Regions from separate parts of the Caldalkalibacillus uzonensis genome, predicted to be linked through region 1. Evidence: predicted binding sites of a transcription regulator. Region 1 holds the regulator's gene; each other region holds the start of a gene.
The links. The regulator LexA, encoded in region 1, represses DNA repair genes until DNA is damaged. The targets are predictions, from matches to a motif close to CGAACATATGTTCG.
Positions count from the first base shown of each region.

Region 1 (2,185 bases):
TTGACCCTGGAAAAAATGGGCTTTGAAATAGAAGCTTCTCACCACGAAGTGGCGCCAGGCCAGCACGAAATTGACTTTAAATATGCTGATGCTGTGACAGCTGCAGATTACATCCAAACTTTTAAATTAGTGGTTAAAACAATCGCCAGGAAACACGGTTTGCACGCCACTTTTATGCCCAAACCCATCTATGGTATTAACGGGTCTGGCATGCACTGCCATCTGTCCTTATTCCGCGGCAATGAGAATGCCTTTTATGACGAAAACGATCCATTGGGTTTAAGTGAAACTGCAAAGCATTTTTTGGCTGGGCTCTTAAAACACGCCAAAGCATTCGCTGCCATTACCAATCCGACTGTCAACTCATATAAACGTTTGGTTCCTGGCTATGAGGCGCCGTGCTACATTGCCTGGTCTGCCAAAAACCGCAGCCCGTTGATTCGTATTCCTGCTTCACGCGGATTGAGCACCCGTGTGGAATTGCGTAATCCTGACCCTGCTGCCAATCCGTACTTAGCGCTGGCGGCCATGCTTGCCGCTGGTTTGGACGGTATCAAGAACAAGCTGCCTTTACCAGAGGCCACAGACCGTAATATTTATGTCATGAATGAACAAGATCGTGCTGAAGCGGGTATTGAAAGCTTACCATCCACATTAAAAGAAGCGATTGATGAGCTGAAACAAGATGAAGTGATCGTCAATGCATTGGGTGAACATGCTTTTACACACTTTGTTGAGGCCAAAGAAATCGAATGGGATATGTTCAGAACTCAAGTCCATCCTTGGGAAAGAGATCAATACATGACCCAATATTAACAATGAAGGGGAACAGCCAGTGCTGTTCCCCTCATCGTTTTGCGGTTTATTTAGTGAATATGGCGAAAAACCCCGATTACTTTACCCAAGATGGTCACGTCTTTAAGGATGATGGGCTCCAGTGCAGCGTTTTCCGGCTGTAGGCGGATCACATTTTTCTCTTTGAAAAACCGTTTTACAGTAGCCTCATCTTCCTCAGTCATAGCCACGACAATATCGCCGTTGTCAGCATAATTTTGTTTGCGGACAATGACATAGTCCCGGTCATAGATACCCGCTTCAATCATACTGTCACCCTGGACAACGAGCATAAACAACTCACTGGGGTCAGTGGCAAATTTATCTGGCAGTGGAAAATATTCTTCAATATTTTCCACTGCTGTGATGGGTTGTCCCGCTGTGACTTTCCCGATCACCGGCACATAAGTGGTGCTAATCGATTCGGGTTGAGGCTGGGTGCGCATGTCATCGTCCAAAACTTCAATGGCTCTGGGTTTGGTGGGATTACGGCGTATATATCCCTTTTTCTCGAGCCGGGACAAGTGACCATGGACAGTAGAGCTGGAAGCCAATCCTACTGCTTCACCGATTTCACGGACTGATGGAGGATACCCTTTTTCCCGCACTTCCTTTTTAATAAAATCCAGGATCAGCTTTTGGCGTTTGGATAATGTGGACATCAATTTTCACCTCAATACCAAGAAATAAAATGCACACAAGAAAACTGGACGAATGAAGATGGTAAGTTTTAACTATGTATACTTATGAGATATTATATCAAATGTAAGGGACGAATACAAACGTAAGTTCGAGTGATGTGGATTATCGATTGACGAAATCATTTAAAAGTATTACTGTAATAATATGGACATTCTTAAGCAAAGGGGATCGATATGCTATCCAAGGCAAAACTAGACCGGATTAACCAGTTGGCACAAAAAGCAAAGCAAAAAGGGCTAACAGCAGAGGAGAAGGAAGAGCAAGCTCAGCTGCGCCAAGAATATATCCAGTCCTTCCGTTCTTCATTCAAAAGTAATTTAATGGGTTTAAAAGTGATTGACCCAACAGGAAGAGATGTAACACCAGATAAGTTGAAAAAAGAACAACAGAGATATAAAAAACAACATTAAATCAAAGGAGTGGCAACAGACAAAATGAATAGAGAAAGCAGACGGAAGTTGCTCTTTTTCACCGCTTGTATGATGGTACTGGTCTTGGCTGCCTGTGGCCAGGGAACAATCGATACGCAAACGGGAGCAGGAGATGCAGAAGAAACGGGCCAGGAAACAGAAGAAGAAACTGTAGCAAACGAATCAAGTGAAGAGGAAGCTGGTACAGAAGAACAGGATGAAGCCGAGAACGGCAATAA
Region 1 is NZ_JAUSUQ010000001.1:147,318-149,502, forward strand. It holds gene glnA (type I glutamate--ammonia ligase) at 1-816, shown strand, start outside; gene lexA (transcriptional repressor LexA) at 867-1,496, opposite strand; gene J2S00_RS00740 (DUF896 domain-containing protein) at 1,710-1,946, shown strand; gene J2S00_RS00745 (GerMN domain-containing protein) at 1,971-2,185, shown strand, end outside.

Region 2 (2,185 bases), on a different contig from region 1:
GAGGAGCTGATCGCTGATGTGGAACAAGCGTTAGAAGCCATGAATGATTAAAGGGTGTCCAATCAGGACGGCTTTTTTCTTTTGGGAAAAATAGGATATTCCTTCCGGTATGCTTGGTGTGACTCTTTTACAAACTATATTTAGATTGAAGTAAAAAAGGCAGATACACATAAGGAAGGAGTTCTAGTATGAAGCACAGCAAAAGGTTTATCATGGTGCTGTTTTGTTTTATACTTATTTCTCACCTGGCCTGCGTTCAGTCTGCCGGTGCAGATAGTTGGTCCAACAAAGCCATTCACTGGGGATTTAAAAAAAGTACAGATCACCAACCTCCGTCAGCAGAAAAAGAGTGGGATCAGCTGTTAGAGCAGTATGGTGGCTTTTACTTGGGCGATACCTCCAAACGGGAGGTTTATCTGACCTTTGATAACGGTTATGAGAACGGGTATACGGCCCGCATTTTGGACGTGCTCAAAGAGAAACAGGTCCCAGCCGCTTTTTTCGTCACTGGCCACTATTTGAAAGATCAGCCTGACTTAGTCAAACGCATGGTGAAAGAAGGGCATATTGTGGGCAACCACAGCTGGTCCCATCCAGATATGACCCAGGTCAGCGATGACCGGCTGATCAAAGAGCTGGTCCGTGTGGAGCAAGAATTTGAACGGATCACGGGAGTTAAGGGGATGAACTACCTCCGCCCGCCCCGGGGGATCTTTAGTGAACGCACCCTCGCCCTTTCCCAAAAGCTGGGCTATCGCAACGTGTTCTGGTCCCTCGCCTTTGTCGATTGGCAAATTGACAGGCAGCGGGGCTGGCGCTATGCCTATGACAATATTATGCAGCAGATTCATCCCGGAGCTGTTGTGTTGCTGCACACTGTTTCAAGGGACAATGCGGAAGCACTGCCCCGGGTTATCGATGATTTGCGGGCACAGGGCTATGAATTTAAAAGTTTGGATGATCTGGTGATGGACAGTTTATGGGATGCATATAACGTAAAGTGAGCGGCTCTTGAACAGAGCCGTTTTTTGTTGCAGGAATATTTTACTAGGTCATGACTCATTGCATAAAGAACACATGTTTGCATATAATGGGAACAAAGTTTCTCTTTAAGGGAGGAAGCAGTGATGAAACCGAACAAAATTACGCCAGGGTCCAATCTGATGTGGGAATCAAGTCGCTGGATGCTTCCCGAACATAAGGAAGCTTTGCAGAAGTTAAAACAAGAACAAAGTCGCCAAAAAAGACCGGTTCTAGATGAGCAGCAAGTGGAAGAGATTAATGATAAGTTACGGCAATCATTGCAATTCCATCTGCCAGTGACGGTTTGTTTATTTGGAGAATTTAAAAACCGGGAAGTGAAAGGCGTGGTGAAGAGAATCAATCCCGCGCTCGGACAGGTGAAGCTCGTCAATGATCAGGAGGAGGAATGGCTCTCCTTTCAAGACATTTTTGATGTCAGCATTGAAGATGATTGGGAATGACGTACTGGTGAAAGCAGTGGAGGACACATCACCTTTTCATATGCGTTAAAAGGCCTGCATCGTTCGGAACCACAGGCCTAGTCTGTTTTTCTTATTTTTATAATTTTTAAAAATATAATACGCACATATAAAATTTTCCTTTATAATCAACAATACAGCTATCGTTTTGAATAAGGAGAAATAAAAAGACAGGTGATCCTGATCTTGGACTCCCTGTCTTTTTAGTGGATATGTTGTTCAACTGGAAGAATGGGATTGATGATTTTTTAAATCACGGAGCAATTGGCGCAGTTCTTTGATCTCGTTGCGCAGTTGCTTAATCTCTTCATCTGAAACCGAGTGGTCGGCAGAGACACGCTGATGAGGTTGTTGCTCCTCTTCTGCTTCCTCCGTTTCAGCCCGTTCCACATTACTGACAATGACCCCGACAAACAGGTTAAAAATAACGAACGTTCCTACTAGGATAAAAGTAACAAAGTAGATCCAGGACCAGAATACTTCAGCCATAATGGGACGCATCACCCCGCTGGCCCAAGACTCCAGGGTAACAACCTGGAACAACGTGATCAGCGAGAGGTGTAACGAACCGAAATACTCAGGGGCCACATCCCGGAACAAGAAGGTGCCTATGACGGCGAAAATATAAAAGATTAAGCCCATCAACAACATGATGTTGCCCAAAGCGGGGATGGTATACAAAA
Region 2 is NZ_JAUSUQ010000007.1:89,815-91,999, forward strand. It holds gene J2S00_RS10455 (trans-sulfuration enzyme family protein) at 1-51, shown strand, start outside; gene pdaA (delta-lactam-biosynthetic de-N-acetylase) at 213-1,004, shown strand; gene J2S00_RS10465 (YolD-like family protein) at 1,128-1,484, shown strand; gene J2S00_RS10470 (ion transporter) at 1,722-2,185, opposite strand, start outside.
Region 2: J2S00_RS10465 (YolD-like family protein) is a predicted target of LexA. The motif match lies at 1,071-1,084, and genes of this name have one in related genera.

Region 3 (2,185 bases), on a different contig from region 1:
CAGTTTCACCATGCCGCTTCGCCATTTTTGACATCTTCGTCAGGGATCTATTGCAGTTGACCCGCTCTCCTGTTAATCTCTTGCCGTCAAGGCATGTTCCACTTTGATACAGCGGTCCATAATGCAAGTGATGCCATTGGCTTGACAGATCTCATAAGCTTCTTCACTGACAAGACCCAGTTGGGCCCAAAAGACATCCGGTTTTATTTTAGCTGCTTCCCTGGCTACCTCAGGTAAAAATTCACTTCTTCTGAACACATTAACAATATCTACGTGGCCCTCAATCTCTGTTAATGAACGGACAGCCTTTACACCCAGGATTTCATCGGCATGAGGATTGACGGGGATAATTTCGTAACCAGCCTTTTGCATCGCTTCCGACACCATGTAGGATGTCTTTTCAGGATTGGTTGACAGCCCAACAACAGCGATTCGCTTGCTTCTTTTCAAGATGTCTCTTATTTCAGCACGAGTGGGGTTTTTAAAAGCCAATCTGCTCACTCCTTTGTTTTATATCATTATCTTCATTGTACTCTTTCCCACTCGGATATGGTAGTTAAGTCTACCCTATACTTTGTCATCCTCTTGCTTGGCCAATTGTTCAATCTCTTCCTGCTCCACCCCTGTAGCCTTAACCACATCTTCCAGACTCATGCCCATCTTCAGCAAGCGCTTAGCAATCTCAAGCTGGGCTTCTGTCCGGCCCCGCTGCAAACCTTGTTGCAGACCTTTTTCCATTCCCTTTTTCTCCCATGAATTCATCAGCTCCATCACTTTCACCTCCTCTTCTTCTGGCATATCGTGAATCGCTTTCATAAAGTCCACAAAGAAGGTCTCGATCAGTTGCTTAAACAAGCGGTCGTGATCGGTATATGAGCTGTTTTCTTCTCTCACATGCCATCTTTGAGGCAAATGTGCTAGCGTCGGCTGGTACTGATCAGTGTCACTCCTCGACTGAATTTTTTGATATTATAGCACAAGTTTCTCATTATATCAGACGTATGTTCGATATTTTAATAGCCTGTGGACGACTTTTTGATGTGAGTGATCCAGTCTCCTTTTCGATCATCATTGATGAACATGCTTTTTGGGGTGTCCCCAACTACTTTTTGGTACACCCCTCTACAATCTCATGATCATTTAAAGTTTAGTTTGTATCTACACAGAGCAATTCACGCGGGTAATGGTTTAACCGTTCTACTCCTGTTTCTGTCACAACCACAATATCTTCTATGCGCACCCCAAATTGATCTGTCAAATAAATACCAGGCTCAACACTAACAACCATTCCCTCTTCTAGTAGTTGATCATTATTAGCCGTAAGAAAGGGCTCCTCATGAACTTCAATTCCCAGTCCATGACCTGTCCGATGTGTAAAATAAGGGCCATATCCCGCTTTTGTAATAATCTCCCGGGCAATGCGGTCAATTTCTTGCATAGGAATGCCAGGCTTGATTGCTTGTACTGCTTCTTCCTGAGCTTGTTGCACAATCCGATATACTGTTCTCATCTCTGCAGCAGGCTCTCCGACACAAATCGTCCTGGTTATATCCGAGCAATAATAATCTTTTATTCCTCCCATATCAATCACAACCATATCTCCGCGCTGAATCACTGTATCATCTGATTGATGATGGGGAATGGCGCCATTTTTACCTGTAGCTAAAATGGGGTTAAAAGATAGTTTGTCAACACCTTTAGCTTTAAACAGGGATTTGATTTGCTCGACGACCTCTGTTTCCTTTAGTCCCGGCCTAATAAACTGAATGACTTCAGACATCACTTCATCGGCAACTTGACCTGATTTTCTGAGCAGTTCGATCTCTACCTCATCTTTTCTTAATCGCAGTTGGCCAATCAGCTGGGTGCTCTTAACAAATGAAACATCTCTTTTTAACCCCATTAGTTCAATCAAATTGCCTGAAGGCCACTGATTATCTATCGCAATTGTTCCGGTATGAGGAAGATGTTGGGCCAGGATTTCAATGGCTGGTTCGCCATCTTTCCAAAAAATCGTGTCAACTTGTGAAGGAGGTGAAACTTCCTGTTCAGACATTTCATGGACAATCATTTTCGGTTGCTCTGTTCTTGAAATGACAATCGCTTGAAGCCGTTCGTGGGAATCTAGCCATGTGCCGCTAAAATAATAAACATTGGGGGAAGAGGTCACGACCAAAGCGTCAAT
Region 3 is NZ_JAUSUQ010000004.1:285,350-287,534, forward strand. It holds gene J2S00_RS07530 (CoA-binding protein) at 73-492, opposite strand; gene J2S00_RS07535 (Rpn/YhgA-type helix-turn-helix domain-containing protein) at 568-912, opposite strand; gene J2S00_RS07540 (M24 family metallopeptidase) at 1,148-2,185, opposite strand, start outside.
Region 3: J2S00_RS07535 (Rpn/YhgA-type helix-turn-helix domain-containing protein) is a predicted target of LexA. The motif match lies at 995-1,008, and genes of this name have one in related genera.

Region 4 (2,185 bases), on a different contig from region 1:
GAGTATTCCAATTATAGCAGACTCACTTCAAATAGTCAAATTATTTTGTCTATTTAAGAAGGGTCTCATGCTGATCCTCCGCTCCGAGAGACATTTTTGTTGTGTAAACAAGCCTTGAATGCTAAGATGTTAGCAGAGCTGGATTCTGTGGTAGCGTAAGGAGTGAGTTCGAGTGAGTCAAAGTGCTTATATTCGTCTGGTCAAGGAATCCACCGTGACCTCAGCCGATTTAGACGATGTGAAACAAAAATTGGACCATTACATAAGCATGACGTCAAAAACCGGCCAACAACTTGGTTGGAATTATGCGGAAGCCGCTTTTCCTTATACCATTGTGGAAAAGCCGGAGGGAAAAGGCAAATGGTTTTACCTGAAAGGCAACAATCCTGAGCTGTATAAATATATGATCGTCGGCGTTGGCTCAGAAACCGTCACAGTTGAAGAGAGCGGCCAGGAAAGAGAGGAACACTACATCCAAGTTGTGTTGCCGGACGGGGCCACCCACGGCGATAAATCAAAAGCCAATGAGTTTTGCAAATATCTGGCTAAAGCCTATCAAGCCAAGTTGCAGCTATTTAACGGACGCACCATGTATTATTATCCCCGTAAACCCTAACCTGTCCCACTGATCCTCATTGGTTTAAGCCCCGGATCCTTACTATCATTTTTCGGGGCTTCGTGCTTCCTTTTTCCCAATCTGATGTGTTGCTCTCCCTCCTTTTCCCACTTCTATTTTTTCTTTTTTTGCTATATAATAGAACATATGTTCTAGTTATGCATCCTATTCTTTGCGCTGCTGAACGGAGGATAGCCAGCATGAACAAAGCAAGTAGCAAGATGTCCCGGGAGCAGGTCATTTTTCTGGTCGATGTGCAATCTTTCTTTGCCAGCATTGAAAAAACAGCGGATCCCTCGCTGCAGCATAAACCGATTGTGGTGGCCGGAGATCCAGAGCGGCGCAGCGGGGTGATCCTGGCCGCCTGCCCCCTGGCCAAACAGTGGGGGATTGAAACAGCAGAAGCATTGTGGGAAGCCCAGCAAAAATGTCCCTCTGTCACTGTGGTCAAACCTCATATGCAAAAGTACATTGATATCTCAGTGCAGATCACCACCATCTTGCAAAGTTTCACTGACCTGGTTGAACCGTACAGCATCGACGAACAGTTTATGGATGTGACACCCACCTTACATTTATTTGGTGGTGAACCCTGGGATGTAGCCAGCCTTTTGCAACACAAGATCCAGCAGGAAGTAGGCGTCTATGTCCGCATCGGCATTGGCCCCAATAAAGTGCTAGCCAAAATGGCCTGCGATAATTTTGCCAAGAAAAACAAAGCAGGTATCGCCCAGATCAGCCATGACACACTGCCAACCACGTTGTGGCCTCTTCCGGTCCGCGCCCTGTTTGGCGTGGGCAGCCGCATAAGCCGCCACTTGGAACGCATGGGTATCCGCACCATCGGCCAATTGGCTCAAACCCCCGTGGAGCGTCTCTCCCAAAAATGGGGCATTAATGGAGAACGGCTGTGGTTAACGGCCAACGGCATTGATCACTCCCCTGTGTCTCCCCGCTCCCATGACGAACAAAAGGCCATCGGTCATCATATGACCCTGCCCCGGGATTATGAAACCATAGAACAGATCAAAGTGATTTTATTGGAATTAAGTGAAGAGGTAGGCCGCCGGGCCCGCCTAAAAGGATATGTGGGTGATACCGTTTCCGTGGGTGTGCGCGGGGCCCGCTTTGATTTTCCCACCGGCTTTCACCGCCAGATTAAATTGCCCCAAAAAACCAACTATGGACTGGATGTGTTTAAAGCCGCTTTTAATCTGTTTCGCACCCATTGGGACGGGGAACCGATTCGCAGTGCCGGCGTGACGCTGTCCGGATTGGAATCTGATCACTGCCGGCAGCTCAGTTTGTTTGACACCACACTGAAAAAAGAACGTTTAAGCCAAGCCATGGATCATATTAAACATAAATACGGGGCCGCCGCCATTTTGCGTGCCGCCTCCCTTACTGCAGCAGGCCAGGCCCGGGACCGGGCCAAAAAAATAGGAGGGCATTACAAATAACCTTAAAAAATGACATTTGTTTTACACTTTGGTGACGTTTCGTTTACAAATGGCACGCTGTCACACAATTGTGACACAATCACACGTTGCCTCCCCCTCTTTCCGTTAA
Region 4 is NZ_JAUSUQ010000006.1:91,638-93,822, reverse strand. It holds gene J2S00_RS09375 (DUF1885 family protein) at 173-616, shown strand; gene J2S00_RS09370 (DNA polymerase IV) at 817-2,076, shown strand.
Region 4: J2S00_RS09370 (DNA polymerase IV) is a predicted target of LexA. The motif match lies at 757-770, and genes of this name have one in related genera.